2 regions of the Xylanimonas protaetiae genome follow, and region 2 is predicted to be linked to the other one. Evidence: riboswitches for the same ligand, from Rfam matches in the RefSeq annotation. Region 2 holds a riboswitch; the other holds the start of a gene.
The links. Region 2 has a riboswitch for thiamine pyrophosphate ahead of ET471_RS06275 (thiamine ABC transporter substrate-binding protein). Riboswitches for the same ligand answer to the same signal wherever they lie in the genome.
Positions count from the first base shown of each region.

Region 1 (14,816 bases), 1.1 Mb from region 2:
TCGAACTTGCGGATGTTGCCCGGGTTCACGCGGACGGCGGCACAGCCGGCGTCGATCGCGGCGAACACGTACTTGGGCTGGAAGTGGATGTCGGCGATGACGGGGATCTGCGACTTCCGGGCGATGGTCGGCAACGCCTCGGCGTCGTCGGCGCTCGGCACGGCGACGCGCACGATGTCGCAGCCGGCCGCGGTCAGCTCGGCGATCTGCTGGAGCGTGGCGTTGACGTCCGTGGTGGGCGTCGTCGTCATGGACTGGACGCTGATGGGGGCGTCGCCGCCCACCTCGACCTTGCCGACCTTGATCTTGCGCGTGGGGCGGCGGGGGGCGAGGACGGGCGCAGCGCCGGGAGCAGCCGCGGAGGGCATACCGAGATTGATCGCAGTCACCCGCCCAGTATCCCCCTGTCGCGGGGGCTCGCCCGCGCCGTCCGAGCGCTGGTTACCGCGTCGTCAGAAGATCTTCACGGGGTCGACGACGTCGGCCACCATGAGCAGCACGCCCGAGCCGAGCAGCACCACGAACATCACGTAGGCCACCGGCATCATGCGTGCGACGTCGGCGGGGCCGGGCAGCGGGTGCACGCCGCGGAAGCGCGCGACCTGGCGCTTCGCGCCCTCGTAGAGGGCGTTGACGACGTGCCCGCCGTCGAGCGGCAGCAGCGGGATCAGGTTGAACACGAACAGGGCCATGTTCAGCGAGGCGAGCAGGCTGAGCATGATCGCGACCCGGTCGAGCACGGAGGCGTCCATGCCCGCGACGTCGGCGGCGGTGCGGCCCACGCCGATCACGGACATCACGCCGTCCGCGCTGCGCGGGGTGTCGGAGAAGGTCGACTGGGCGGCCTGCCACACCTTCGCCGGGAAGGTGACGACGGCCTCGGCGGTGCCGGTGAACATGCGGCCCACCTCGCCGGGGACCTCCCGCAGCGGCAGCGACTGGCGCGCCAGCGTGGGCGAGAGCCCGAGGAACGCCCCGCTGACGGTCTGGACGTTCCCGTCGGCGTCCGTGACCGGGGTGCCCGCGGCGTCGACGACGGCGCGCTCCGCGTCCACGGGCGTCACGGTGAGCGTGACCTCCTGCCCGGCGCGCTCGACGACGACGGGCACCGCACGGCCCGCCGTGCCGTCGATCGCCTCGAGCAGGGCGCGCCACGTCGTGGTGCTCTGGCCGTCGTAGGACACGACGCGGTCGCCCGGCTGGAGGCCCGCGGCCGTGGCGGGCGCCGGGTCGGCGGCGTCGCAGGGTGCGCCGGTCGCCGTCGGGACGCACGCGCTCACCGACGCGACCGTCGTCGTCTGCTGCGTGAGGCCGATGGCGAAGAACGACGCCGTCATGACGACCGCGAGGAAGAGGTTCATCACCGGGCCGCCGAGCATGACCACGAGCTTCTTGGGCGTCGACAGGTTGTAGAACGCGCGGTGCTCCTCGCCGGGGCGGATCTCCTCGACCGACTGGTCGCGCGTGTCCGCGATGACCTGCGAGAAGAAGCCGCGGCCGGTCCGGCGGGCGCCCGCGGGCGCCGGGGGCATCATGCCGACCATCCGCACGAACCCGCCCAGCGGGAACGCCTTGAGGCCGTACTCCGTCTCGCCCTTCGTCCGCGACCAGAGGGTCGGGCCGAACCCGATCATGTACTGGCTGACGCGCACGCCGAACCTCTTGGCGGGCACCATGTGCCCGACCTCGTGCAGGGCGATGGACAGGGCGACGCCGATGACGACGACCAGGATCCCGACGACGATGCTCACCCGCCCAGCCTAGGCGCCCGGGCTGACCGCCTCCTGGGCGGCGGGCGTGGCGACCTGCGGGGCGTCGCGTGCCGCCCGGTCCGCGTGGCGGCGGTCCAGCGGGGCGACCGCGAGCGTGAGCGCCCCGGCCACCACGAGCGCGGCCACGACCGCCGACCACCCGTTGTCGGCCGGGATGGCGAGCGCCGCCTGCGCCCGCCCCCAGGCCGTGCCCCACGCCGGCCACAGCGCGACGAACGTCGGCGTGACGAGCTCGAACGCGACGAACCCCGCCACCCACGGCACGAACAGCCAGGGCCGCGCGGGCGCCGCGGCGCGCAGGTCGTAGCGGCCGCGGCGCACCACCCAGTGGTCGACGACGAGCACCGCCCCGAGCGGCGTGAACACCGCGCCGATGAGCAGGAGGAACCCCTCGTACGCGTACCCGTCGTCGACCAGGACGCCCAGCGCGGTAGCGACCGCCCCCACGCCGAGCGCGAGCAGGCGGCGGTCGGCGCGCGGTGCGACGTTCTGCAGGCTCACGGCCGTGGAGTAGACGTTCGCGAACGCCTGGTCCACCTCGTCGGCGGCGAGGATCGCCAGGGCGACCGCGCCCGCCGGCACGGCGAGCAGCGCCGCGACCAGGTCGCCGTCGGCCGGGCGGTAGGCGAGCAGGCCGAGCGCCCCGACGCAGAAGAACGCCGCCGAGGCCAGGCCGTACCCGACGCCGACGGCGACGCCGGTGCCCCGCGCGGTGCCGCGCCGCGCGTGCCGGGTGTAGTCCGCGACGAGCGGGATCCAGGACACCGACATCGAGGCCACGAGGTCGACGTTGGTCCACAGCCCGCGCCACCCGCCCGCGCCGACGGGCCCGAGCGGGCGCCGGGCGGCGTCGACGAGGAAGTACGCCGAGCACGCGACGACGACGACGACCGCGGCGCGCCGCAGCAGCGCCGCCGACCCGAGGGGCCGCAGCGCCATCGCGGTGGCGACCACCCCGGCGGCCACGACGAACACCCAGCGCGGCACCTGCGGCCAGACGCCCGAGGCGGCGCGGCCGATGATCCACACCTCGAAGCACGCCCAGCCCAGGCACTGCAGCACGTTGAGCGCGGTGGGCACCCACGACCCGCGGGCGCCGAGCAGGCCGCGGAAGACGACCATGGCCGGCTCGCCGGTGCGGGCGCCGATCGCCGCGACCGCCCCGAGCAGCCCGCACCCGACCAGGGTGCCGACACCGATCGCGACGAACGTCGCGGCGAGCGACGTGGGCACGAAGTAGACGGCGACCACGGGCACCAGCAGGCTGACGCCGAGGCTCGCCCACAGCCCGAGGTGGTCGCGCCCGCGGTGCACGCGCACGGGCGGTCCGTCGAGCGTGACGGGGGCCTCGACGGAGCCCTCGGCGGGTGGTGCCTCGCCGGGGCCGTGGACAGGTTCGCGAACGGGGACGGCAGACGCCATCACGGTCCTCCCTACGCCGGTGTGAGCCGGACAGGTTCGATCGGTCGGCGGCACCCGGCCGCCCTCTCAGCCCGGCGGCCGCTGCGCGGATCCCGGACTCCCGTTGGACGCGGCCCCTGGTCAGGGGCGCAGGCACACCCTAGCCGCGGTTAGGGTGGGCGTCGGCGCGGGGCGCCGGACCTGGACGGTCCGGCTGAGATGCACCCGTCGAACCTGATCTAGGTAGTGCTAGCGAAGGGAACGCTCATGAGCACCGTCATGCCGTCCGTCCTCACCCCCGGCGACGTCGCCGGCGTGGTGACCGCCGTCCGGGCGACCGGCCCGCTCGTCCACTGCATCACGAACACCGTGGTCACGAACGTCACGGCGAACGTGCTGCTCGCCGCGGGCGCGGCGCCCGCGATGGTCGCCACGCCCGTCGAGGCGGGCGGGTTCGCGCGCGTCGCCGACGGGCTGCTGACCAACCTCGGCACCGTCGAGGGCGAGCAGCCCGACGCGATGCGCGTCGCCGCGCACGCGGCGGTCGACGCGGGGACGCCGTGGGTGCTCGACCCCGTCGCGATCGGGGCGCTGCCCCTGCGCACGGCCCTGGCGGCCGAGCTGCTCGCCGTCGGGCCCACGATCGTGCGGGGCAACGCGTCGGAGGTCGCGGCCCTGGCCGGCGGGCAGGGCGGGCGCGGCGTCGACTCGCTGGACACGCCCGACGGCGTGCGCGCCACGGCGCTGCGCCTCGCCCGCGAGTCGGGGGCCGTCGTCGCCGTGAGCGGGGCGGTGGACCTCGTCACCGACGGCGCCCGCGTGGTGCGCGTGCGTTCCGGCCACCCGCTGCTCACGCGCGTGACGGGCGTGGGGTGCTCGCTCGGCGCGCTCGTCGCGGCGTGCGCCGCGGTGACCGACGACCGGCTCCTGGCCGCGACCGCGGCGACCGCGTGGATGTGCGTCGCGGGCGAGCTCGCGGCCGCGACGGCACCCACGACCGGGTCGTTCGCCGTCGCGCTGCTCGACCGGATCGACGACGTCGAGCCCGCCGTCGTCGGCGCGCGCGCCGGGCTCGTGGCCGAGCCCGTGGGGGCGGCGGCATGAGCGCGGACCTGGCCGCGGCGGCCGTGAGACCGGGCGCCTCGCCCGCGGGACCGGGCGTGCGCGGCGCGTTCGACCCGGCCGTCTACCTCGTGACCGACACCGTGCGGTGCGGCGGTCCTGCGGGCGTCCTCGACACGGTGCGTGCCGCCCTCGCGGGCGGCGTCACCGCCGTGCAGCTGCGCGACCCGGGCGCGAGCACGCGCGAGCTCGCGGCGCTGGGCGAGGCACTGCTCGCGGTGCTGCGCCCGGCCGGCGTGCCGCTCGTCGTCGACGACCGGGTCGACGTCGCGCTCGCGATCGGCGCCGACGGCGCGCACGTCGGCCAGCACGACCTCGACCCCGTGGCGGCCCGCCGGCTGCTCGGGCCCGGCCGGCACCTGGGCCTGAGCGTCACGACGCCCGCCGAGGCCGTCGCCGCGGCCGCGCTCCCGGCCGGCACCCTCGACCTGCTGGGCGTCGGGCCCGTGCACGCGACGACGTCGAAGGCGGACGCCCGCCCGGCGATCGGGCTCGACGGGCTCGCCGCCGTCGCCGCGGCCGCCCGCGCGGCGGGCGCGCCGCCCTGCGTCGCCATCGGCGGCCTGCGGGCCGTCGACGTGCCCGCGCTGCGCGCGGCGGGCGCCGTGGGGTCCGCGGTCGTCTCGGCGGTGTGCGGCACGCCCGACCCGCGCGCGGCGACGGCCGCGCTCGCGCACGCGTGGCGGGCACGATGAGCCGGCCCGCCGCGGGCGGCACCGCGGCGGACGGGGCGAATGGCCGGCGCCCCGCCGGGCACCCCGTCGTCGCCCTGACCGTCGCCGGCTCCGACCCCTCGGGCGGCGCCGGGATCCAGGCGGACCTCAAGACGTTCGCGGCGCTCGGCGGCTACGGCTGCGCGGTGCTCACGGGCCTGACGGCCCAGTCGACCGTCGGCGTCACGCGCGTCCACCCCGTGCCGGCCGACATGGTCACGGCCCAGCTCGAGACGCTGCTGGCCGACGTCGCGGTCGACGCCGTGAAGATCGGCATGACGAGCGACGCCGCCGTCGCCGGGGCGGTCGCCGACGCGATCGAGGGGCTGCGCGCCATGGCCGCCCGGGCCGGGGTGGCGGCGCCCGTCGTGGTGCTGGACCCCGTCATGGTCGCGACGTCGGGCGACCGGCTGCTCGCCCGTGAGGCCGAGGCCGTGCTGCGCGAGCGGCTGCTGCCGCTGGCCGACCTCGTCACGCCCAACCTCGCCGAGGCCGCCGTCCTGCTGGGCGCCGACGAGGCCCGCGACGCGGCCGAGGCGGCCGACCAGGCCCGCGCGATCCTCGCGCTCGCGGCCGCGCAGGGTGCACCCGCGCCCGCGGGCGGCCGGTGGGCGCTGGTCAAGGGCGGGCACCTGCCGGCCACCGGGGCGCCCGAGGCGCCCGAGGCGCCCGAGGCGCCCGAGGCGCCCGAGGCGCCCGGCGAGGCTGCCTCCCGCGGCACCGGCGACCACGCGGCCGCCGCCCGCCTCGCCGTCGACCACCTGGCCGGGCCGGGCGGCGTCGTCGTCGCGCTCGCCGGCCCGCACGTCGCGACCCGCAACACGCACGGGACCGGGTGCACGCTCAGCTCGGCGTGCGCGGTGCTGCGCCCGGGCGCCGGCGGGTGGCCTGCGGCGGTCCGGGCGGCCAAGGACTACCTGACGGGCGCGCTGGCCGCCGGCCGGTCGCTGCACGTCGGCGGCACCGGGCTGCTGGGCGTGCCGGGCGCGCCGGGCGCCTGGTCGGGGCACGGCCCCGTCGACCACGGCTGGGCGGCGCGCTGAGCCGAGGCGCCCCTCAGGGGATGCTCGGTCTCAGCGCCGCGCGAGCAGCTCGTCCGCCCGGGCGCGCGCCCACGCCTCGGCGCCCTCGACGTCGGCGAGGATGACGGCGGCGGCCGCGACGCCGTCGTGCTCGCCGAGCACCCGCTCGACCGTGTCGACGATGTCCAGGAACCCGATCCGGCCCGCGAGGAACGCCGCGACGCCCTGCTCGTTGGCGGCGTTGTAGACGGCGGGGTGCGTCGCGGACGCGGCGGCGGCCGCCCGGGCCAGGCCGACGGCCGGGAACGTCGTCTCGTCGAGCGGCTCGAACGTCCAGGCGGTCGCCTGCGTCCAGTCGCACGGCGCGGAGACGGGATCGAGGCGGTCGGGCCAGGACAGGCCGAGCGCGATCGGCAGGCGCATGTCGGGCGGGCTCGCCTGCGCGATGGTGGACCCGTCGACGAACTCCACCATCGAGTGCACGACCGACTGCGGGTGCACGACGACCGTGATCCGCTCGACCGGGACGTCGAAGAGCAGGTGGGCCTCGATGAGCTCGAGGCCCTTGTTCATGAGGCTCGCCGAGTTGACCGTGACGACCGGGCCCATGCTCCACGTGGGGTGCGCGAGCGCCTGGTCGGGCGTGACCGCCTTGATGTCGTCGCGCGACCGACCGCGGAACGGGCCGCCGCTCGCCGTGAGGACCAGCCGTCGCACCTCGGCGTGCGTGCCCGAGCGCAGCGACTGCGCGATGGCGCTGTGCTCGGAGTCGACCGGCACGATCTGGTCCGGACGGCGCTGCGCCGCCTTGACGAGCGCCCCGCCGACGACGAGCGACTCCTTGTTGGCGAGCGCGAGCGTCGACCCCGCCGCGAGCGCCGCGAGCGTGGGCCGCAGCCCTACGGACCCGGTGATGCCGTTGAGGACGACGTCGGCGCCGCGCCCGGCGAGCTGCGTCGCGGCGTCGGGTCCGGCGAGCACCTCGGCCCGGGAGCCCGCGGCGGCGAGCGCCGCGCGCAGCGCGTCGGTCCGGGCGGGGTCGGCGACGCCGACGGCGCGCACGCCGAGCTCGGCGGCCTGCGCGGCGAGCAGGGCGACGTCTCCCCCGCCGGCGCTGAGGGCCTCGACGCGGAAGCGGTCGCGGTGGCGGCGGACGACGTCGATGGCCTGCGTGCCGATGGAACCGGTGGAGCCGAGGAGGGTGACGGAGCGCATGGCAGCCATCTTTCCAGGCGCCGGGAACGTGACGATTTCGTGCGTGTCGGTGCTTGACAACGGCCCGCGCCGATAACTCCCCAGGTCGCGGCCTTGCGTGGCCGTAATTACGTTCCTGTCATGGTCACTTGCGAGTTGCGGTCCCTGAGAGGGCCTCGGCGCCGGATCCTGACCGGCGTCGTCATGCTGCTGACGGCGGGCGCCACCGTGGCGTTCGCCTCCCCTGCCGCTGCCGACGCGAGCGACGGCAGCACGCACACGATCTTCGCCACGCGCGAAGGCCTGGTCGGCCGGACGACGGCGAACGGGCACGTCATCACGGAGAACGACCACTTCGTCGCCCTGCCCTCCACGAGCGCGCTCTCGGCGGACGGGACGGGCGCGTACTCGGTGCGCGTGTGCGCACCCTCGACGGGCCGGTGCGAGTACGCACCCGTGTGGGACGTCGGCCCGTGGAACATCGGCGACGACTACTGGTCCACCACCCGGCACTTCGCGACGGACCTGCCCGTCGGCACGCCCCAGGCGTCCGCGGCGTTCCGGCTCGGGTACGCGGGGGGCCTCGACGGGTTCGGGCGGCAGGTGCTCAACCCGGCCGGCATCGACCTCGCCGACGGCACCTTCCTCCAGGGGCTGCGCCTGACCAGCAACGCGTGGATCAAGGTCACCTACCTGTGGCAGGGCAACGCACCGAAGGGAACCATCGACTCGCCCGTGCAGCCGCTCACGGTCCGCTCCGGGCCCGGCACGGGGTACCGGGCCGTCGGGCTCGCCGCGAACACCGCGCAGGTGCCGCTGACGTGCCACCTGCGGGGGACGACGGTCACGGGGACGCGCGGCACCACGAACCTCTGGTACCGGATCGGACCGCGGAACTGGGTGTCGGACGCGTACGTCATCACCGGGACCGGGGAGCCCGTGGCGCCGCGCTGCTGACAGCCCCCGCTACGCGGCGGACCGCTCCGCCGTCCACTCCAGCGAGTAGCGGAACCACAGCCGGCGTCGCACGCGTGCCCCCGGCAGCACGCGTGCGGCGGCCTGGGCGACGTCCGTGTAGGTCTCGTCCGGGTCGCGCACCGGCATGCCCGCCTCGTTGCGGCCCGCCTCGGCGGGAGCCGCGCGCCGGAACGTCAGGCCCTGCGCCCGCTTGACGAGCCCCATGAGCGGGTTGAGCACCACGGAGACCATGTCGACGACGTAGTCCGCCGTCACGCTCGGCCTGGCCAGGCCGACGACGACGAGGCGCCCGCCGGGGGCGAGCAGCGCGCGGGCGTGCTCGAGGGTCGCCTCGAGACCTCGTTCGTGGGCGAGGTGGTGGAACGAGGCGATCATCGTCAGGCCGCGGACGCCGGCGGCGGGCACGAGGCCGTCGCCGCGCGCCAGGTCGAAGTACGAGGTGCGGGCGATCGTCACGCCGTCGTCGGCGGCGAAGCGCTCTGCGGCGGTGCGGGCCATGAGGTCGTCGGGGTCGATGCCCACCACGCGGCCGCCGCGGGCCCGCAGGGCTGCGACGAGCGTGCCGGCGCCGCAGCCGACGTCGACGACGACGGCCGGGCCCCGCGCCGCCCGGAGGCGGCGCAGGACCCAGCCGTGGAAGTGGTCGTTGTGGCTCCACCACACGTGGGCGTTGACCGCGTCGAAGCCGCGCGCGAGCTGGCGGACCACGACGTGGTGGGGCTTGCGACCTGGGCCGCGGACGATCTGCTGGAAGGCAGTCATGTCCGCGGACGCTACCGGCTCTCAGGCGGCAGCACGAGCCTCCTTGACCCACTTGGTGACCGTGGCGGCGGTGGAGCCGACGGTCGCGGCGACCTCCTTGGCCGGCAGGCCGGCCTCGACCGCCTCCAGGGCGGCGTGGACGGTCGCGGCGCGCAGGGCGTCGGCGAGCTCGTTCATGGCGCCGAGGCGGCGCAGGTGCTCGTCGTGGTTGGCGGCGGGGCCGGCCGACCAGTCCTGGTGCAGGTCGGCGAGGGCCTCGGTGAGGCCCAGGCCGGGCGTGGTCTGGCGGTCGGCCCAGGCGGCGACGGCGGGCGTGAGCTTGGGGGCGGTGGCGGGAGCGGACATCTTTCCTCCTGGTGGTTACGGGGACGTCGCGGTCGAACCTAGCGGCGGGCGGCCGGAGGACGGCCCCCGAGTCCTGAGATGTTCACCAGGTGTTCGCCAAGCGGCGCCGGACGACCCCGGGGAACGACACGAGGGCACCGCGGGAGCGACCCGCGATGCCCTCGTGACGTCTCTCGGGGACGCCGCCGGCGTCACTCGACGCCGAGCAGGACCTCCACGGCCCGCGCGAAGAACGCGTCGACCGGGCCCTCGGCGTAGGCGTCCTCGCCGCGCGCGGCGGCGAACGTCGCCGACCGCAGCTGGGCGGACGTCAGCGGCTCCTGACGGTCGAAGTAGCCGACCAGGCGGTCGCACAGCGCGTCGACATCGTCCTTGTCGTAGCCCTGCTGGCCGCGGTCCGCCGGGGCGAACTTGTCGCCGTCCGGGCGGCCCAGGCGGCCGTACAGCGTGCGGGCGCGCTCGGCGAGGGCGCCCATCCATGCGTCCTGGCCGTGGGCGCCGACGAACTCGGCGCGCTGCCGGGCGACGAACGCCGACTCCAGACGGTCCAGCGCGGCGTCCACCTCGTGCGTGTCATAGCCGCCGCGCACCAGGTCGAAGGTCGCCTGCTGGATCTCGGCGGCCGTCAGGGGCTGGGCCGTGCGGCCCTCGTACGCCTGGCGGGCGTGGTCGAAGAACTCGTCGACCTCGTCCTTCTCGTACCCGGTCTTCAGCACCGACACGGTGCCGAACAGAGAGCTGCTGCTCACTCGTCCTCCTCCTCGGCGGCCAGCTGCCCGCAGGCGCCGTCGATGTCCGAACCCCGGGTGTCCCGAACCGTCGTCGGGATCCCGTGCCCCCGCAGCCTAGCGACGAACTCGGCCTCCACGGCACGGTCCGACGCCGTCCAGATCGACCCGGGGGTCGGGTTGAGCGGGATCGGGTTCACGTGCACCCAGCCCCTGCCGCGGGCGTTGAGCTTCTTGCCCAGCAGGTCGGCACGCCAGGCGTGGTCGTTCATGTCCTTGATGAGCGCGTACTCGATCGACACGCGGCGGCCCGTCGCGTCGAAGTAGGCGCGGGCGGCGTCGAGCGCCTCGTCGACCTTGAACCTCGTGTTGATCGGCACGAGCTCGCTGCGCAGGTCGTCGTCGGGCGCGTGCAGGCTCAGCGCGAGCGTGAGCGGCAGGCCCTCGGCCGCGAGCTTCTTCATGCCCGGCACGAGCCCGACCGTGGAGACGGTGATGTTCCGGGCGCTCATGCCGAAGCCGTCAGGCGCCTCGGCCACGAGCGTGCGGATGCACGCCATGATCGCCTTGTAGTTGATGAGGCCCTCGCCCTCGCCCATGAAGACGAGGTTGTTGAGGCGCGTGGGACCGCCCGGGATCTCGCCCACGGCGAGCGAGCGCATGGCGAGCCGGACCTGCTCCAGCATCTCGGCGGTGGACAGGTTGCGGGTGAAGCCGAGCTGCCCGGTCGCGCAGAACGGGCACGCCATGCCGCAGCCGACCTGGCTCGAGATGCACAGCGTGGAGCGCCGCGGGTAGCGCATGAGCACCGACTCGATCCGGCTGCCGTCGTGCAGGCCCCACAGGGTCTTGACCGTGGTGCCCTTGTCGGCCTTGAGCGTCCGGCGCTGCGTCAGGAGCGTCGGGAAGAGCGCCTCGGAGAGCGCGTCGCGCGCGCCCGCCGGCAGGTCCGTCCAGTCGGCGGGGTCGGCGGTGTAGTGCGCGAAGTAGTGCGTGGCCAGCTGCTTGGCCCGGAACCCCTGCTGTCCCAGCTCCGTGACGGCCGCGACGCGCTCGGCGTGCGTGAGGTCGGCGAAGTGCCGCGGCGCCTTGACGACGCGGCGCGGCGCCATCTGGAGCGCGATCGGCTTGGTCTGGTCTCCTGGACGGACCTCGGTGGTGGCCATGCGGGACTTCCTTACGCTGCGGGACCCGACACGGCCACCGACAGGACGAGGTAGACGAACGGTGCGGTGACGAGGATCGAGTCGACCCGGTCCAGCACGCCCCCGTGCCCGGGGAGGAGCGAACCCATGTCCTTCAAGTCTAGGTCGCGCTTGAGCAGCGACTCCGCCAGGTCGCCCACCGTCGCTGTGACGGCCGTCATGAAGCCCAGCACGAGGCCGAGGACGAGCGACGAGCCCAGCAACGGGTGCCCCCCGTCCGGCAGGAACGGCTTGTCGAGCACGAGGTGGGCGCCGACGACGCCCACGGCCGTCGTCAGGACGACCGAGCCGGCCATGCCCTCCCAGCTCTTCTTGGGGCTGACGGTCGGCGCGAGCGGGTGCTTGCCGAACAGCACGCCGGCGATGTACCCGCCCGTGTCGTTCGCCACCGCGAGCAGGATGAACAGCGCCACGAGCCAGCGGCCGTCGTGCTGCCCGAGCAGCAGCACCACGAACCCGGCCAGGAACGGCACGTACGTCGCCGCGAACGCGGACGCCGCGACGTCGCGCGGGGCGTCCTTGCCGGGCCCGTCGAGGACGCGCCACAGCGCGGCCGCGGCCACCGTGAGCACGTACGACACGAGTAGCGCCTCCGGCCCGCCGACGTGCGCGGACACGGCCATGCCGACGCCGCCGACGACGAGCGGCCAGATCGGGAGCTGGATGCCGCGGCGCTGGAACGCCGCGCGCAGCTCCCACAGGCCCGCGCTGACCGCCACCGCCACGAGGGCGACGAACGGCTCGGCGCGGAACCACAGGGAGGCTCCGACCACGACGAGCAGGAGCACGCCGACGGCGATGGCCGCCGGGAGGTTGCGGCCGGCCCGCGGCGTGCGCTCGGCGGACGCGCGCCTGCTCGCGGGCGGGAGGGGTTCGGGGAGATCGGTCATCAGACCTCGAGCAGCTCGCTCTCCTTGCCCGCGAGAAGGACGTCGACCTGGTCGACGTGCTTCTTCGTCAGGGCCTCGAGCTCCTTCTCCGCGCGCGCGACCTCGTCCTCGCCGGCGTCGCCGTCCTTGACGAGCTTGTCGAGCACGTCCTTGGCCTTGCGGCGCAGGTTGCGGATCGTGATCTTCGCGTCCTCCGCCTTGGTCTTCGCGAGCTTCACGTACTCGCGCCGACGCTCCTCGGTGAGGGCGGGCAGGACGATGCGGATGGCGTTGCCGTCGTTGGACGGGTTGACGCCCAGGTTCGAGTCGCGCAGCGCCTTCTCGATCACGGCCATCGAGCCCTTGTCGAACGGCGAGATGAGCACCGTGCGCGCCTCGGGGATGTTGAACGACGCCAGCTGCTGCAGCGGGGTGGGGGCACCGTAGTAGTCCACGGTGATCTTGCTGAACATCCCGGCATTCGCACGCCCGGTGCGGATGCCGGCGAAGTCCTCCATGGCGACCTCGATCGCCTTGTCCATCTTCTCCTCGGCCTCGAAGAGGGTCTCGTCGATCACGGGGTGCTCCTCAGTCAGTTGGTCGGCTCGTCGGCCGTCATCAGTGTGCCGATCTTCTCGCCCAGCAGCGCGCGCGTCACGTTGCCCGCGCCCTCCAGGCCGAAGACGCGCATGGTCACGTCGTTGTCACGGCACATCGCGATGGCGGTGTTGTCCATGACCTGCAGGTTGTCGCGCAGCGCGTGGTCGTACGTGAGGTGCTCGAAGCGCGTCGCGTCCGGGTTCTTGCGCGGGTCGGAGTCGTAGACGCCGTCGACGCCGTTCTTGCCCATGAGCACCTCGTCGCAGCGCACCTCGAGCGCGCGCTGCACCGACACGGTGTCGGTGGAGAAGTACGGCATGCCTGCCCCGGCGCCGAAGATGACCACGCGGCCCTTCTCGAGGTGGCGGATCGCACGCAGCGGGATGTACGACTCGGCCACCTGGCCCATCGTGATGGCGGTCTGCACGCGCGTCTTGGTGCCGGCCTGCTCGAGGAAGTCCTGGAGGGCCAGGCAGTTCATGACCGTGCCGAGCATGCCCATGTAGTCGGCCCGGGAGCGGTCCATGCCCGCGTGCGAGAGCTCGGCGCCGCGGAAGAAGTTCCCGCCGCCGACGACGACGGCGACCTCGACGCCCTGGCGCACGGCCTCGCTGATCTCGGCGGCGATGCGGCGCACGACGCCGGCGTCGAGGCCCACGGAGCCGCCGCCGAACGCCTCGCCCGACAGCTTCAGCAGGACGCGACGCGGGCCCCCGGTCGTCTCGTTCGTCTTCTTGGTCATCCGCCACCGTCCTGGTCGTCGAGCGCTGCTGGGATCATGCCGCACCCGCGGCCGTCCGGGCCCGGGTGCACGTGCGGCCCGGCGCTACCAGTCGGTAGCGCCGGGCCGCACGGGTGCGTCAGTTGCCGACGCGGAAGCGGACGAAGCCGGTGAGCTGGCCGCCCGTGGCCTCGACGTGCTTGGCGACGGTCACCTTGGTGTCCTTGGCGAGCGGCTGCTCGACCAGGACGTTCTCCTTGAAGAAGCCGTTGAGGCGACCCTCGACGATCTTCGGCAGCGCGGCCTCGGGCTTGCCCTCGGCGATCGACACCTCGCGGGCGATCTCGCGCTCCTTGTCGACGACGTCGGCCGGGACCTCGTCGCGCGTCAGGTACTTCGGGGCCATCGCGGCGATGTGCTGCGCGACGTCCTTGGCAGCGGCCTCGCCCGCCTCGTCCGTGACGACGACGACGCCGATGCTCGGCGGCAGGTCCTTCGCGGTGCGGTGCAGGTAGGTCGTGACCTTCGGGCCCTCGACGCGGGCCACGCGGGCCAGGACGATCTTCTCGCCCAGGGTGCCGGCGGCGGCGGCGATGATGTCGGCGACGGTCTCGCCCGCGACGGGGGCGGCGAGGCCGGCCTCGGCGTCGGCGGCACCCGCGGCGGACACGGCGTCGAGCACCTGGTCGGCCAGCGCGACGAACTTCTCGTTCTTGACGACGAAGTCGGTCTCGGCGTTCAGCTCGATGAGCGTCGCGACCTGACCGGCGGCGACGTCCTCGACCTTGACGGCCACGAGGCCCTCGGAGGTGGCGTTGCCCTCACGCTTGGCGGCCTTGGCCAGGCCGCGCTTGCGGATGAGCTCGACGGCCTTCTGCTGGTCGCCGTCGGCCTCGTCGAGGGCCTTCTTGACGTCGGTCATGCCCGCGCCGGTCAGCGCGCGCAGGTCCTTGATGTCCTGGATGGTGTAGTTCGCCATGGTGCGCTCTCCTGTGTGCTTGAAGGTGCGGCGGCAAGGGAGCGGGCCGGGACCCCCTCAAGGATCCCGACCCGCGTCACCTCACTCGGACTTCTCGGCCTCGGTGCCCTCGGCAGCCTCGACCTCGACGGTCTCGGCGACGGGAGCCTCGACAGCAGCGGCCTCGACCTCGGCGGTCTCGGCGGCGGGCGCCTCGGCGGCGGGCGCCTCGGCGGCGGCAGCCTCGGCGCCGGCCAGGAGCTCGCGCTCCCACTCGGCCAGCGGCTCCGACTCGCCCTCGGCGGCCGCGGTCTTGCCGGAGTGGCGCTGCAGCAGGCCCTCGGCGACGGCGTCGGCGATCACGCGCGTGAGCAGCGTGACGGAGCGGATCGCGTCGTCGTTGCCCGGGATGGCGTAGTCGACGAC
Region 1 covers NZ_CP035493.1:2,464,297-2,479,112, reverse strand. The annotation lists gene ispG (flavodoxin-dependent (E)-4-hydroxy-3-methylbut-2-enyl-diphosphate synthase) at 1-368, opposite strand, end outside; gene ET471_RS11445 (M50 family metallopeptidase) at 453-1,751, opposite strand; gene ET471_RS11440 (purine-cytosine permease family protein) at 1,761-3,194, opposite strand; TPP riboswitch at 3,352-3,452, shown strand; gene thiM (hydroxyethylthiazole kinase) at 3,441-4,277, shown strand; gene thiE (thiamine phosphate synthase) at 4,274-4,990, shown strand; gene thiD (bifunctional hydroxymethylpyrimidine kinase/phosphomethylpyrimidine kinase) at 4,987-6,051, shown strand; gene dxr (1-deoxy-D-xylulose-5-phosphate reductoisomerase) at 6,082-7,245, opposite strand; gene ET471_RS11415 (hypothetical protein) at 7,366-8,181, shown strand; gene ET471_RS11410 (class I SAM-dependent methyltransferase) at 8,191-8,964, opposite strand; gene ET471_RS11405 (hypothetical protein) at 8,986-9,309, opposite strand; gene ET471_RS11400 (DivIVA domain-containing protein) at 9,501-10,058, opposite strand; gene rlmN (23S rRNA (adenine(2503)-C(2))-methyltransferase RlmN) at 10,055-11,203, opposite strand; gene ET471_RS11390 (phosphatidate cytidylyltransferase) at 11,215-12,132, opposite strand; gene frr (ribosome recycling factor) at 12,132-12,689, opposite strand; gene pyrH (UMP kinase) at 12,704-13,453, opposite strand; gene tsf (translation elongation factor Ts) at 13,572-14,411, opposite strand; gene rpsB (30S ribosomal protein S2) at 14,493-14,816, opposite strand, start outside.
Region 1: another riboswitch for thiamine pyrophosphate. It lies ahead of thiM (hydroxyethylthiazole kinase); the one in region 2 lies ahead of ET471_RS06275 (thiamine ABC transporter substrate-binding protein).

Region 2 (14,816 bases):
GGGTCAAGTCCCACATGGAGCGGGTCGGCCGCGCCCTGGGTCTCGACGACGTCAAGGCGTCCGTCGCCCTCACCGAGATCACGACGACGTCGGTGCGCGACCAGATCTTCCGCACGGAGGTCTCGGAGGTCCGCACGGTCGGCATCAACGCCGACCGGCTCGCCGAGCTGGAGAACTACATCGGCGACCTGCCCGAGCGCGAGAACGTCGCCACGATCGAGCGGGAGCTCGACCGGATCGCCGCGAAGCCGCCGCTGTACCCGTCGTGGGCCAACGCCCTGTCGGCCGGAGCGGCCTGTGGCGCGTTCGCCTTCCTCAACAACGGCGGCCCGCTCGAGTGCGCGGGCGTACTGGTCGCGGCGACCCTGGGTCAGTACGTGCGGCGCAGCCTCATCCACCGGGGCATCAACCCGTTCGGGGTGACGATGCTCGCGGGCGCGCTCGCGTGCCTGACCTACCTGGGCCTCATCTGGGCGCTCGGCAGCACCATCGCGACCCCGGGCCGGCACCTCGCGGGCTACGTCTCGGCCGTGCTCTTCCTGGTCCCGGGCTTCCCGCTCGTGACGGGGGCGCTCGACCTGGCCCGGCTCGACTTCTCCGCCGGCATCTCACGGCTGGCGTATGCCCTGATGATCCTGTTCTCCGCGGCGCTGGCCCTGTGGGCGGTGTCGGCGACGGTCGGCCTCGAACCGACACCCCCCGTCGCGCTGGCGATCGACCCGGTGCTGCGCTGGTCGCTGCTGACGGTGGCGAGCTTCGTCGGCGTGCTGGGGTTCGCCCTGATGTTCAACAGCCCGTGGCACATGGCGCTCGGCGCCGCGCTCATCGGCATGGTCGCCAACGTCCTGCGGCTCTTCCTCGTGCAGGAGGTCCACCTGGCCCCGCAGGCGGCCGCCGCGGCGGCCGCGCTCCTCGTGGGCCTGCTCGCCCGGTGGATCGCGACGCCGCTGCGCGTCCCGCGCCTGACCGTCTCCGTGCCCGCCGTCGTGATCATGGTCCCGGGCGTCGCGGCGATGCGTGGCGTCTTCGAGCTCAACGGCGGAGACACGACGCGGGCGCTCGGCTTCATGGTCGACGCCGGCCTCGTGGTGTGCGCGCTGGCCATCGGACTGGCCGTGTCGCGCATGCTGACCGACCGTGAATGGACGTTCGAGGCGCGTCGCGCGCTGTGACTCCGCTGGTCACGGCCCCTTTCCGCCGCTGGTGACGACGACCTGGGGCGCGGTGTGACGCAGGTCGCCGCTCGCCGTTTTGACGTTCGGCCAACCGTCTGACTAATGTTCTCAACGTTCGCCCGGCAGGGAGGAACGGACACCGCGAAGAGCGAGTGGCCGGTCCCGGGGCGAGATCCTGACTCCTTCTTCTCGGGGACGTTCTGCGTCTCCGGTCAGGACCGGTGCGCCCGGATCGAACTTCTCGCCTCACGGCGAGCGAGTTTGACTCGGAGAAGCGGATCGGGTAAGGTTGAAGGGTTGCCCCGGACGGGGCCGGCTGCGAAGAGTGGTTCGGTTTCGGATGGTGTGCGTCGGTTGTTTGAGAACTCAACAGTGCGTTTGATAGTCAATGCCAAATATAACCCTCGTCGGGTCACCGTTGTGGTGGTTCGGGAGGATTCCTTTGGACAGATGAGCAGTTCAGCTCGTCTGGCCAGTTTTCAAGCACCGTATGGTTGTTATCCTGGGTTTTGTCCGGGGTGGCGATATTCTTTTACGGAGAGTTTGATCCTGGCTCAGGACGAACGCTGGCGGCGTGCTTAACACATGCAAGTCGAACGGTGAAGCCCTTCGGGGTGGATCAGTGGCGAACGGGTGAGTAACACGTGAGCAACCTGCCCTCCACTTCGGGATAAGCCTTGGAAACGGGGTCTAATACCGGATATGAGCTCTGCCTGCATGGGTGGGGTTGGAAAGTTTTTCGGTGGGGGATGGGCTCGCGGCCTATCAGCTTGTTGGTGGGGTAATGGCCTACCAAGGCGTCGACGGGTAGCCGGCCTGAGAGGGCGACCGGCCACACTGGGACTGAGACACGGCCCAGACTCCTACGGGAGGCAGCAGTGGGGAATATTGCACAATGGGCGAAAGCCTGATGCAGCGACGCCGCGTGAGGGATGACGGCCTTCGGGTTGTAAACCTCTTTCAGCAGGGAAGAAGCGTAAGTGACGGTACCTGCAGAAGAAGCGCCGGCTAACTACGTGCCAGCAGCCGCGGTAATACGTAGGGCGCAAGCGTTGTCCGGAATTATTGGGCGTAAAGAGCTCGTAGGCGGTCTGTCGCGTCTGGTGTGAAATCCCGAGGCTCAACCTCGGGCTTGCATCGGGTACGGGCAGGCTAGAGTGCTGTAGGGGAGACTGGAATTCCTGGTGTAGCGGTGGAATGCGCAGATATCAGGAGGAACACCGATGGCGAAGGCAGGTCTCTGGGCAGCTACTGACGCTGAGGAGCGAAAGCATGGGGAGCGAACAGGATTAGATACCCTGGTAGTCCATGCCGTAAACGTTGGGCACTAGGTGTGGGACCCATTCCACGGGTTCCGTGCCGCAGCTAACGCATTAAGTGCCCCGCCTGGGGAGTACGGCCGCAAGGCTAAAACTCAAAGGAATTGACGGGGGCCCGCACAAGCGGCGGAGCATGCGGATTAATTCGATGCAACGCGAAGAACCTTACCAAGGCTTGACATGAACCGGAAAAGTGCAGAGATGTGCTCCCGTAAGGTCGGTTCACAGGTGGTGCATGGTTGTCGTCAGCTCGTGTCGTGAGATGTTGGGTTAAGTCCCGCAACGAGCGCAACCCTCGTCCCATGTTGCCAGCGGGTTATGCCGGGGACTCATGGGAGACTGCCGGGGTCAACTCGGAGGAAGGTGGGGATGACGTCAAATCATCATGCCCCTTATGTCTTGGGCTTCACGCATGCTACAATGGCCGGTACAGAGGGCTGCGATACCGTAAGGTGGAGCGAATCCCAAAAAGCCGGTCTCAGTTCGGATTGGGGTCTGCAACTCGACCCCATGAAGTCGGAGTCGCTAGTAATCGCAGATCAGCAACGCTGCGGTGAATACGTTCCCGGGCCTTGTACACACCGCCCGTCAAGTCACGAAAGTTGGTAACACCCGAAGCCCATGGCCCAACTCGTAAGAGGGGGAGTGGTCGAAGGTGGGACTGGCGATTGGGACTAAGTCGTAACAAGGTAGCCGTACCGGAAGGTGCGGCTGGATCACCTCCTTTCTAAGGAGCTCACCAACATCCGCCGTGCAGGCTTGCCTGGGGTGGGTGTTCATGGTGGACCACGCGCCGGCCGAACGTGCTGGTGGTGGTGCTCTGGGTGGAACATTGACTAGAAGACTGCTGCTCGGTCGTGAGCTTGCTAGTACGCCTCTCTTGGGGGGTGGGAACGCGGGGTGACGGGTTCGGGTGGTGGTCGTGGACGCACTGTTGGGTCCTGAGGCAACCGGCCGCGGGACGTGCCCCTGTCAGGGGTGGGTCTGGTCGGGAGTCTTGGTACAGGTCACCAGATGGCCCGGACCGCTCCACCACGTCTCGAGAGTTCTTCTCGGGGTGGGGGTTGGGGTTGGCGGGTCTGGTCGGTGGGTCTGTCCGTTGCTTGAGAACTGCACAGTGGACGCGAGCATCCAAGATGTTCAAGCACCTTCTCCTTGTGGGAGGGTGTTCCTGAATGTCTCTGTAGTGTGAAACGCAAAGAGTACTTAACGACTCAACGCTTTTGTTGAAGTTTTTAAGGGCACAGGGTGGATGCCTTGGCACTAGGAGCCGAAGAAGGACGTCGTAGCCTGCGATAAGCCTCGGGGAGTTGGCAAACGAGCTGTGATCCGAGGATGTCCGAATGGGGGAACCCACCTGCAGTCATGTGCAGGTACCCGCACCTGAATATATAGGGTGTGTGGAGGGAACGCCGGGAAGTGAAACATCTCAGTACCGGCAGGAAGAGATATTCCGTGAGTAGTGGCGAGCGAAAGCGGATGAGGCCAAACCGTACACGTGTTAAAGCTGTCAGGCGTTGCGTGTGCGGGGTTGTGGGACCTTCTGGGGAGATCTGACAGTCTCCCAACCAGTGAGAAAGCCGCGTCATAGTCGAACCGCATTGAGAGGCGGACCGTAGAGGGTGCTAGTCCCGTAGACGAAATGATGCGGCCTGGTGGAGGGGATCCCAAGTAGCACGGGGCCCGAGAAATCTCGTGTGAATCTGGCAAGACCACTTGCTAAGCCTAAATACTACCTAGTGACCGATAGCGGACTAGTACCGTGAGGGAAAGGTGAAAAGTACCCCGGGAGGGGAGTGAAATAGTACCTGAAACCGTGTGCCTACAATCCGTCGGAGCCTCCCTAGCTGGGGTGACGGCGTGCCTTTTGAAGAATGAGCCTGCGAGTTAGTGCTCGGTGGCGAGGTTAACCCGTGCGGGGTAGCCGTAGCGAAAGCGAGTCCGAACAGGGCGTGATAGTCGCCGGGTCTAGACCCGAAGCGAAGTGATCTAGCCATGGGCAGGCTGAAGCACTGGTAAGACAGTGTGGAGGGCCGAACCCACCAGGGTTGAAAACCTGGGGGATGACCTGTGGTTAGGGGTGAAAGGCCAATCAAACTTCGTGATAGCTGGTTCTCCCCGAAATGCATTTAGGTGCAGCGTCTCGTGTTTCTTGCCGGAGGTAGAGCTACTGGATGGCCGATGGGCCCTACCAGGTTACTGACGTCAGCCAAACTCCGAATGCCGGTAAGTTTAAGCGAGGCAGTGAGACTGCGGGGGATAAGCTCCGTAGTCGAGAGGGAAACAGCCCAGATCACCGGCTAAGGCCCCTAAGCGTGTGCTCAGTGGGAAAGGATGTGGAGTTGCACAGACAACCAGGAGGTTGGCTTAGAAGCAGCCACCCTTGAAAGAGTGCGTAATAGCTCACTGGTCAAGTGATTCCGCGCCGACAATGTAGCGGGGCTCAAGCACACCGCCGAAGCCGTGGCAGCGCAGCGACACCCAAGCCGCGAACTTGATTCGTTGGTTCAGGGGCTGTGCTGGGTAGGGGAGCGTCGTGTGGACAGTGAAGCCGCGGGGTGACCCAGTGGTGGAGACTACACGAGTGAGAATGCAGGCATGAGTAGCGAATGACGGGTGAGAAACCCGTCCGCCGAATGACCAAGGGTTCCAGGGCCAGGTTAATCCGCCCTGGGTAAGTCGGGACCTAAGGCGAGGCCGACAGGCGTAGTCGATGGACAAGGAGTTGATATTCTCCTACCGGCGAAGAACCGCCCATACCGAACCCAGGAATGCTAAACGCCCCAAGGGCGCCATCGTGGTCTTCGGACCACACCGGCGCCGGCGGCGCGTGACCCGACCTGGCAGTAGGTAAGCGTATTAACAGGGGTGACGCAGGAAGGTAGCCCGGCGTGGCGATGGTAGTCCACGTCCAAGGCCGTAGCCCGACACCTAGGCAAATCCGGGTGTCACACAGGGTGAGAGCTGATAGTGACCGCGTATGCGGGAAACGGGTGATCCTCTGCTGCCAAGAAAAGCCTCGACGCGAGGTTCTAGCCGCCCGTACCCCAAACCGACTCAGGTGGTCAGGTAGAGAATACCAAGGCGATCGAGCGAATCGTGGTTAAGGAACTCGGCAAAATGCCCCCGTAACTTCGGGAGAAGGGGGGCCTGAACCGTCAACCACCTAGCGTGGGGACGCGGGGAGGGCCGCAGAGACCAGGGAGAAGCGACTGTTTACTAAAAACACAGGTCCGTGCGAAGTCGCAAGACGATGTATACGGACTGACGCCTGCCCGGTGCTGGAAGGTTAAGAGGACGGGTCAACCTTTGGTGAAGCCCAGAATTTAAGCCCCAGTAAACGGCGGTGGTAACTATAACCATCCTAAGGTAGCGAAATTCCTTGTCGGGTAAGTTCCGACCTGCACGAATGGCGTAACGACTTCTCCGCTGTCTCAACCGCGAGCTCGGCGAAATTGCACTACGAGTAAAGATGCTCGTTACGCGCAGCAGGACGGAAAGACCCCGGGACCTTTACTATAGCTTGGTATTGGTGTTCGGTGCAGTTTGTGTAGGATAGGTGGGAGACTATGAACCCCGGGCGCCAGCTCGGGGGAGTCAACGTTGAAATACCACTCTGACTGCAACGGATATCTAACCTCGGTCCGTCATCCGGATCAGGGACAGTGCCTGGTGGGTAGTTTAACTGGGGCGGTTGCCTCCCAAAATGTAACGGAGGCGCCCAAAGGTTCCCTCAGCCTGGTTGGCAATCAGGTGTCGAGTGCAAGTGCACAAGGGAGCTTGACTGTGAGACCGACAGGTCGAGCAGGGACGAAAGTCGGGACTAGTGATCCGGCGGTGGCTTGTGGAAGCGCCGTCGCTCAACGGATAAAAGGTACCCCGGGGATAACAGGCTGATCTTGCCCAAGAGTCCATATCGACGGCATGGTTTGGCACCTCGATGTCGGCTCGTCGCATCCTGGGGCTGGAGTAGGTCCCAAGGGTTGGGCTGTTCGCCCATTAAAGCGGTACGCGAGCTGGGTTTAGAACGTCGTGAGACAGTTCGGTCCCTATCCGCTGCGCGCGCAGGAAACTTGAGAAGGGCTGTCCCTAGTACGAGAGGACCGGGACGGACGAACCTCTGGTGTGCCAGTTGTACTGCCAAGTGCACCGCTGGTTAGCTACGTTCGGGAAGGATAACCGCTGAAAGCATCTAAGCGGGAAGCCTGCTTCAAGATGAGGTTTCCATGAACGCAAGTTCTGAAGGCACCCAGCGAGACCACTGGGTAGATAGGCCGGATGTGGAAGGCAGGACCAACGACTGCCGCAGCTGACCGGTACTAATCAGCCAACAACTTCAACACACACACTTACACTTGCTACGCGTCCACTGTGCGGTTCCCGAGAAACGGGCAACCACCCCCACCCCCGCCCCCGACCAGGGCGGGAACACGGGGGCACCCGACAACTCGATACTGTTACGGCGGTCATAGCGTAGGGGAAACGCCCGGTCCCATTCCGAACCCGGAAGCTCAGCCCTACAGCGCCGATGGTACTGCCCTGGAGACGGGGTGGGAGAGTAGGACGCCGCCGGACACCCTTCAACGAAAGACCCCGCACCCACCGGTGCGGGGTCTTTCGCACACCCAGGATCGGGAGTCCCGGACGAGAGACGGCTCAGGCGGCCGGCTTCGCGGCGAAGCGTGCGACGGCGCGGGCGGCACCCCGGTGCGCGAGCCGGCGGGCGAGGACGGCGACGCCGCCGGACACCGCGGCGAACGTGACGGCCTGGACGATGGTGATCTCGTCGTTGTCGAGGTCCTTCGGGGCGGACCGGCCGGTGCTCTTCTCCCAGATCATCCCGACGGCCTTCTGGGCCAGCCAGCCCGCCGCCAGCGTCAGCACCGCCGTGCCGATCTTCACGGTCAAGGGTTCGTCCCTCGTGGTCACGTGCGTCCTCCCGGCTCTGCGCCGAACGGTGGTCGTCGTCGCTGGTCCACGGTATCCCCAGGCCGGAGGCGGGCGCCCGGGGGCGGGCCCCCGGACCGGTCATCCGCGAGACACGGTCGAGCGGTCCGGACCTGGGGCGTTACGCTGGTGGGGAACGACAGGGGAGCGCCACCGGGCGCTGAGAGTGCGGACCACCGCAGACCCTCGAACCTGATCCGGCTAGCACCGGTGGAGGAAGTCGGGCTTCTCGATCCCTGTGCGCTGTCAGCGCGCTCACGCGACGACGGTGCACGGGCCCCCTTCTCGACCCTGAGGAGGATCACCATGACAGCCAAGTCACTGCGCGCCCGCGCCGCGGCCGTCGTCGCCGTCGGGCTGCTGCCCGCCCTGGCCGCGTGCTCGAGCGGTACGCCGAGCGGCGGTGCGAGCCCGAGCGGCGGCGACACCGTCACGCTCGTCACGCACGACTCGTGGGCGGTCTCGGACGACGTCATCGCGAAGTTCGAGCAGGAGAGCGGGTTCACGGTCAAGCAGGTCGCCATGGGCGACGCCGGCACCCTGGCCAACCAGGTGGTGCTGACCCAGGGCTCGCCCGTGGGCGACCTCGTCTTCGGCATCGACAACACGTTCGCGTCGCGCGTCATCGACGCCGGCGCGCTCGAGCCCCACGTCCCGGCCGGGCTGGCCGAGTCGGCCACGCCGCTCGTCCTCGGCGACGGGGCGCTGATCCCGATCGACCTGGGCGACGTCTGCGTCAACACCGACGTCGCGTGGTTCCAGGAGCGGGGGCTCGCCGAGCCCGAGACGCTCGAGGACCTCGCCAAGCCCGAGTTCAAGGACCTCATGGTCGCGCTGAACCCCGCGTCGTCGTCGCCGGGCATGGCGTTCATGCTGGCCACCATCGGCGCGTTCGGCGACGACGGGTTCGGCGGCCAGGGCTGGACCGGCTACTGGGAGGCGCTCAAGGCCAACGGCCTCAAGGTCGCCGACTCGTGGGAGGACGGGTACTACACGGAGTTCTCCGGCGCGGGCGAGGGTGGCACGCGACCGATCGTCGTGAGCTACTCGACGTCGCCGGCGTTCACCGTGACCGACGACGGCACGGCCACCACGACGCGTGCCCTGCTCGGCACGTGCTTCCGGCAGGTGGAGTTCGCGGGAGTCCTCGCCGGCGCCCAGAACCCCGAGGGGGCCCGCGCGCTGCTCGACTTCCTGGTCTCGCAGCCGTTCCAGGCCGACATCCCCGGTCAGATGTACATGTACCCGGCCGACTCCTCGGTCGAGCTTCCGGCCGAGTGGACGCAGTTCGCGCCGCTCTCGGACGCCCCGTTCGAGGTCGACCCCGCGGACATCGCCGCGAACCGCGACGCCTGGCTCGACCAGTGGACCGCCGCCGTCGGCGGCTGACCGCACACGACGCGGCTGGGGGTGCTGCAATGGCCGGGATGACCCGCGCCCGGGCCGCCGTCTCGGCACCCTCAGCCGTGTGGTGGGGAGTGGCCGTGCTGCTGCCCCTCGCCTTCCTCGGCGTGTTCTTCGCCTGGCCCGCGGTCACGCTGGTCGCGCGCGGGTTCCTCGCCGAGGGCGGTGGCGTGGACCTCGGCGGGCTGCGCGACGTGCTGGGCAACCCGCGCACGTGGCGGCTCGTCGGGACGACGCTCGCGCAGGCGACCGCCGGGTCCGCGGCGTCCGTGCTGCTCGGGCTGCCCGTGGCGTACCTGCTGTACCGGACGCGGTTCCCGGGGCGCGGGCTGCTGCGCGGCCTGGTGACGGTGCCGTTCGTGCTGCCGACCGTCGTCGTCGGCGTCGCGTTCCGGGCGCTGTTCCAGACCGGCGGGCTGCTCGGCTGGGCGCACCTGGACGGCACCTTCGTGGCCGTCGTCGTCGCGCTCGTGTTCTTCAACGTGTCCGTCGTCGTGCGGACCGTGGGCGGGCTCTGGGAGCGGCTCGACCCGCGTGCCGAGCAGGCCGCGCGGGCGCTCGGGGCGTCGCCCGCGCGGGCGTTCCGCACCGTGACGCTGCCCGCGCTGAGCCCGGCCCTAGCCTCCGCCGCGGCCGTCGTGTTCCTGTTCTGCGCGACGGCGTTCGGCGTCGTGCTGGTGCTCGGCGGGCTCGGGTACGGGACCGTCGAGACGGAGATCTACCGGCGCACCACGCAGTTCCTCGACCTGCGCACCGCCGCGGTGCTCTCCATCCTCCAGCTCCTGGTGGTCACCCTCGCCCTGTGGGTCGCCGGGCGCGCCCGCGCGCGCCGCGAGCGCGCGCTGCACCTCGAGCACGAGGACGTCGCCGCGCACCGGTGGAGCGTGCGCAGCGTGCCCGACGTCGCCGCCGCGGTGGCGACGTCGGTCGTCGTCGGCGGGCTCGTCGTACTGCCGCTCGCCGGGCTCGTGGGGCGCTCGTTCCGGGGGCCCGACGGCGCCTGGGGGCTCGCGAACTACCGGGCCCTCGGCACCACGGGCGGGCGCAACGCGCTCGCCGTGACGGTGTGGGAGGCGCTCGCGAACTCGGTGCGCACGGCCCTCGTCGCGACGGTCATCGCGGTCGTCGTCGGGGGGCTCGTCGCGCTGGTGGTGTCGCGTCGGCCGCGCGCCCGCGTCGCGCGGAGGGCCGTCGGGCTGCTCGACGCCGTCGTCATGCTGCCACTCGGGGTGAGCGCGGTGACCGTCGGGTTCGGGTTCCTCATCACGCTCGACCGGCCGCTCGGGCTCGACGTCGACCTGCGCACGTCCGGGCTGCTCGTACCCATCGCGCAGGCCGTCGTCGCCGTGCCCCTCGTGGTGCGCACGGTCCTGCCCGTGCTGCGCGCGATCGACCCGCGCCTGCGGCAGGCGGCGTCCGTGCTGGGCGCCGCGCCCGGACGCGTGCTGCGCGACGTCGACCTGCCGATCGCGCTGCGGTCGCTCGGGCTCGCGATCGGGTTCGCGTTCGCGGTGTCCCTGGGCGAGTTCGGCGCGACGGCGTTCCTCGCCCGGCCCGACTCCGCGACGCTGCCCGTCGTCATCTTCCGGCTCATCGGCCGGCCCGGGGCGGAGAACTACGGCATGGCGCTGGCCGCGTCCGTGGTCCTGGCGGTGCTCACCGCCGTCGTCATGATGCTGGCCGAGCGGCTACGGGGGGACCGCGCCTCGGGCGCGGCCGGAGGGGAGTTCTGATGGGCTCTGTGGACGAGACGACGGCGGGCGGAGGGCTCTCCGTGCGGGGGGCCGTCGTGCGGTACGACGACGGCGGGCGCGGCGGCGCCGGGACGACGGTCGCGGTCGACGGCGTGGACCTCGACGTCGCCGACGGCGAGATCCTTGCGCTGCTCGGGCCGAGCGGGTGCGGCAAGTCGTCGCTCCTGCGCGCCGTCGCGGGGCTCGAGCCGCTCGCGGGCGGCACCGTCACGTTCGACGGCGTCGACCTGGCCGGGGTCCCCGTGCACCGGCGCGGGTTCGGCCTGCTGTTCCAGGACGGGCAGCTGTTCGCCCACCGCGACGTCGAGCGGAACGTCGCCTACGGGCTCGAGATCGCCGGCATGCCACGGGCCGAGCGCGTCGGGCGGGTGCGCGAGCTGCTCGACGCGGTAGGGCTCGGCGGGTACGCGCACCGGGCGGTGTCCACGCTGTCGGGCGGCGAGAAGCAGCGCGTGGCGCTCGCGCGGGCGCTCGCGCCGCGGCCACGGCTGCTGCTGCTCGACGAGCCGTTCAGCGCACTGGACCGCGCGCTGCGCGAGCGCCTCGCCGACGACGTCCGGGACGTGCTGCGCGCGACCGGGACGACGGCGGTGTTCGTGACGCACGACCACGACGAGGCGTTCACGGTCGCGGACCGGGTGGGCGTCATGAAGGCCGGGAGGCTGCTCCAGGTGGCGGCGCCCGAGGAGCTGTGGCGGGCGCCCGCGTCCCGCGCCGTCGCGGAGTTCCTCGGCTACCAGGCGTTCGTGCCGCAGCGTGACGGCGTGCTCGCCGTCGGGCCGACCGGCCTGCGGGTGCTGCCCGGCGCGGAGGCGACCGGGTGGCCGGGGCGGGTCGTGGCCGGCACGTTCCGGCGCGGGCGCACCGAGGTGACCGTCGACGTCGACCTCGGCGCCGGTGCTGAGCGCGTCGTCGCCCTCCAGGACGGCGGGACGGGCGCGGAGCCGGGCTCTGCCGTCGTCGTCGGGCTGGACCCGGCGGGCTGCGCCGTCGTGCCGACGACGGACTGACCCGGCCGGTCTGCCCGGCCGGTCGTGCCCGGCCGGGCCAGCCCGGTGGTGCCGGGCGACCGTCAGGCCGCCGAGAGGCGGGCGATCTCCTCGGCGGTGAGCGTCAGCGTCGTCGCTGCGGCCGAGTCCTCGATGGAGGCGGGGCGCGAGGCGCCCGGGATCGGGATCACGACGGGGGCCAGGGCGAGCTCCCAGGCCAGGCAGACCTGGAACGGGGAGACGCCGTGGGCCTCGGCGACCTCGACGAACGGCGCGTACGTGTCGCCGAGCTCGCCCGAGCGGGCGAGCGAGATGCCGCCCAGCGGGCTCCACGGCAGGAACGCGATGCCGAGCTCGGCGCACAGCTCGAGCTCGGGCAGCGAGGAGCGGAAGCGCGGCGAGAACTGGTTCTGCACCGAGACCAGGCGGCCGCCGAGGATCTCCTGCGCTTCGCGGATCTGCTCGGGGTTGGCGTTCGAGATGCCGGCCATCTGGATGACGCCCTCGTCGAGCAGGTCGCGGATCGCGCCCACGGAGTCGGCGTAGGGGACGTCCCAGTCGGGGCGGTGGAACTGGTAGAGGCCGATGGCGTCCACGCCCAGGCGCTTGGCGGACGCCTTGGCGGCCTCCTTGAGGTACTCGGGGCGGCCGTTCAGCGTCCACGAGCCGTCGCCGGGGCGCAGGTGGCCGCCCTTGGTGGCCACGAGCACGTCGCCGACGTCCGAGCCGTAGGTGCGCAGCGCCTCGGCGATGAGCTCCTCGTTGTGGCCCACCTCGTGGGCGTCGCGGTGGTAGGCGTCGGCCGTGTCGACGAGGGTCACGCCGGCGTCGAGCGCGGCGTGGATGGTGGCGATCGAGCGCTCGCGCTCGGGGCGGCCCTCGAGGGACATCGGCATGCCGCCGAGGCCGATCGCGCCGACCTGGCGGCCGCCGATGGTGCGCTGCTGCATGAGGTGACTCCTGTGTCGTCTGTCGAATCGTTCCGACGACGACGATAGACCCGCGGCCGACGAGATGTCAGGCCCGTGGACGTCTACCGTCGTGACATCGACCACGACCGGAGGACCCCCATGGGCACCATCGTCTCGACCCTGTTCTGCTCGCTCGACGGCGTCGTCGAGATCGACCCCGAGTGGCACTTCCCGTACTTCGACGACCAGATGGGCGCCGCGGTCACCGACGACTACGCCGACGTCGACGTCGTCCTGCTCGGGCGCGTCACGTACGACAGCTTCGTGGGCGCCTGGCCCGACCGGGAGGCCGCGGGCGAGCAGGACGCGCAGTTCGCCAAGCTCCTGGGCGACACCCGCAAGGTGGTCGCCACACGCGGCACGGCCGACCTCGGCTGGCGCAACGTCGAGGCCACGGCCGACGTCGTCGCCACGGCCCGCGGGCTGCGCGAGGACCCGGGCGTCGGCAAGGTGGTCGTCCCCGGGTCGGTCTCGGTCGTCCGGCAGCTGCTCGCAGCCGGCCAGCTCGACGAGCTGCGGCTCCTGGTGCACCCCGTCGCCGCCCGCAAGGGCACCCGCCTGTTCGACGACGGCGACGAGCGCTACGCCCTGCGGCTGCTCTCGGCGGAGGCGTTCGGCACCGGCGTCGTCCGCCTCGTCTACACCCCGACGACGCCCCCCGAGGCGCGGACGTACGACGACGTCAAGCAGCACGACATGCCTCAGGCGGAGTAACCGTCGAGCGACTCTGGATGTCCGCGTACGGGCTGTCGTACGCGGACATCCAGAGTCGCTCGGCCGTCCGTCAGGAGTGGCGGAGGGTGCGGTAGCGGCGGACCAGCGACTGCGTCGACGGGTCCTGGGTGGCCAGGGCCGTCTCGTCGCCCTGGACCGCCGGGGCTACCTCGAGGGCTAGCTTCTTGCCCAGCTCTACGCCCCACTGGTCGAAGGAGTCGATGCCCCAGACGATGCCCTGCGTGAACGTGATGTGCTCGTAGAGCGCGACGAGCTGGCCCACCACCGACGGCGTCAGCGCCGGGGCGAGGATCGACGTCGTCGGGCGGTTCCCGGAGAACACGCGCGCGGGCACGATGTGCTCCGGCGTGCCCTCCTCTCGCACCTCCGCCGCCGTCTTGCCGAAGGCCAGCGCCTTGGTCTGGGCGAAGAAGTTCGCGAGGAACAGCTCGTGCACGTCCGCGCCCGCGGCGACCGCGCCGCCGTCACCCTCGGCGTCGACCAGCGGGTACGCCGGCTTGGCGACGGCGATGAAGTCGGCCGGGATGAGCTGCGTGCCCTGGTGGATGAGCTGGTAGAAGGCGTGCTGGCCGTTGGTGCCCGGCTCGCCCCAGAACACCTCGCCGGTCGCGGTGGTGACGGGTGTGCCGTCCCAGCGCACCGACTTGCCGTTCGACTCCATCGTGAGCTGCTGCAGGTAGGCCGCGAAGCGGTGGAGCTGCTGCGCGTAGGGCAGCACCGCGTGCGACGCCGCGCCCAGGAAGTTGACGTACCAGACGTTGAGCAGGCCCATGAGCGCGGGCACGTTCTGGGCCAGCGGCGTCGTGCGGAAGTGCTCGTCGATCGCCCGGAAGCCCGCGAGCAGCTCCCGGAAGCGGTCCGGGCCGATCGCGATGGCGACCGAGGTGCCGATCGCCGAGTCGACCGAGTAGCGTCCGCCGACCCAGTCCCAGAACCCGAACGCGTTGGCCGGGTCGATGCCGAACGCCGCGACCTTGTCGAGCGCCGTGGAGACGGCGACGAAGTGCTTGCCGACCGCGGCGCGGCGCGCCTCCGCGGTGTCCTCGACGACGCCGCTGGCCACCAGGGAGTCCAGCAGCCAGGCGCGCGCGAGGCGCGCGTTCGTCAGCGTCTCGAGCGTCCCGAAGGTCTTCGAGGCGACGATGAACAGCGTCGTCTCCGGGTCGAGGTCCTTCGTCTTCTGCGCGACGTCGGTGGGGTCGATGTTGGAGACGAAGCGCACCGTGAGGCCCGCCTGGCGGTACGGCTCGAGCGCCTCGTAGATCATCACGGGGCCCAGGTCGGAGCCGCCGATGCCGATGTTGACGACCGTCGTCACCGGACGGCCGGTCACGCCCGTCCACTCGCCCGAGCGCACCTTGTCGGCGAACGCCGAGAGCTTGTCCAGCTCCGCGGCGACGTCGGCGTCGACGTCCTGGCCGTCCACCACGAGCGCGGGCTGCGTGCCCGGCGCGCGGCGCAGCGCGGTGTGTAGCACCGCGCGGTCCTCGGTGACGTTGATGCGCTCGCCCGTGAACATCGC
Region 2 covers NZ_CP035493.1:1,380,578-1,395,393, forward strand. The annotation lists gene ET471_RS06250 (threonine/serine exporter family protein) at 1-1,172, shown strand, start outside; rRNA gene ET471_RS06255 (16S ribosomal RNA) at 1,707-3,221, shown strand; rRNA gene ET471_RS06260 (23S ribosomal RNA) at 3,720-6,837, shown strand; rRNA gene rrf (5S ribosomal RNA) at 6,953-7,069, shown strand; gene ET471_RS06270 (DUF4235 domain-containing protein) at 7,151-7,396, opposite strand; TPP riboswitch at 7,573-7,677, shown strand; gene ET471_RS06275 (thiamine ABC transporter substrate-binding protein) at 7,748-8,830, shown strand; gene ET471_RS06280 (ABC transporter permease) at 8,869-10,578, shown strand; gene ET471_RS06285 (ABC transporter ATP-binding protein) at 10,578-11,609, shown strand; gene ET471_RS06290 (aldo/keto reductase) at 11,672-12,538, opposite strand; gene ET471_RS06295 (dihydrofolate reductase family protein) at 12,659-13,273, shown strand; gene pgi (glucose-6-phosphate isomerase) at 13,344-14,816, opposite strand, start outside.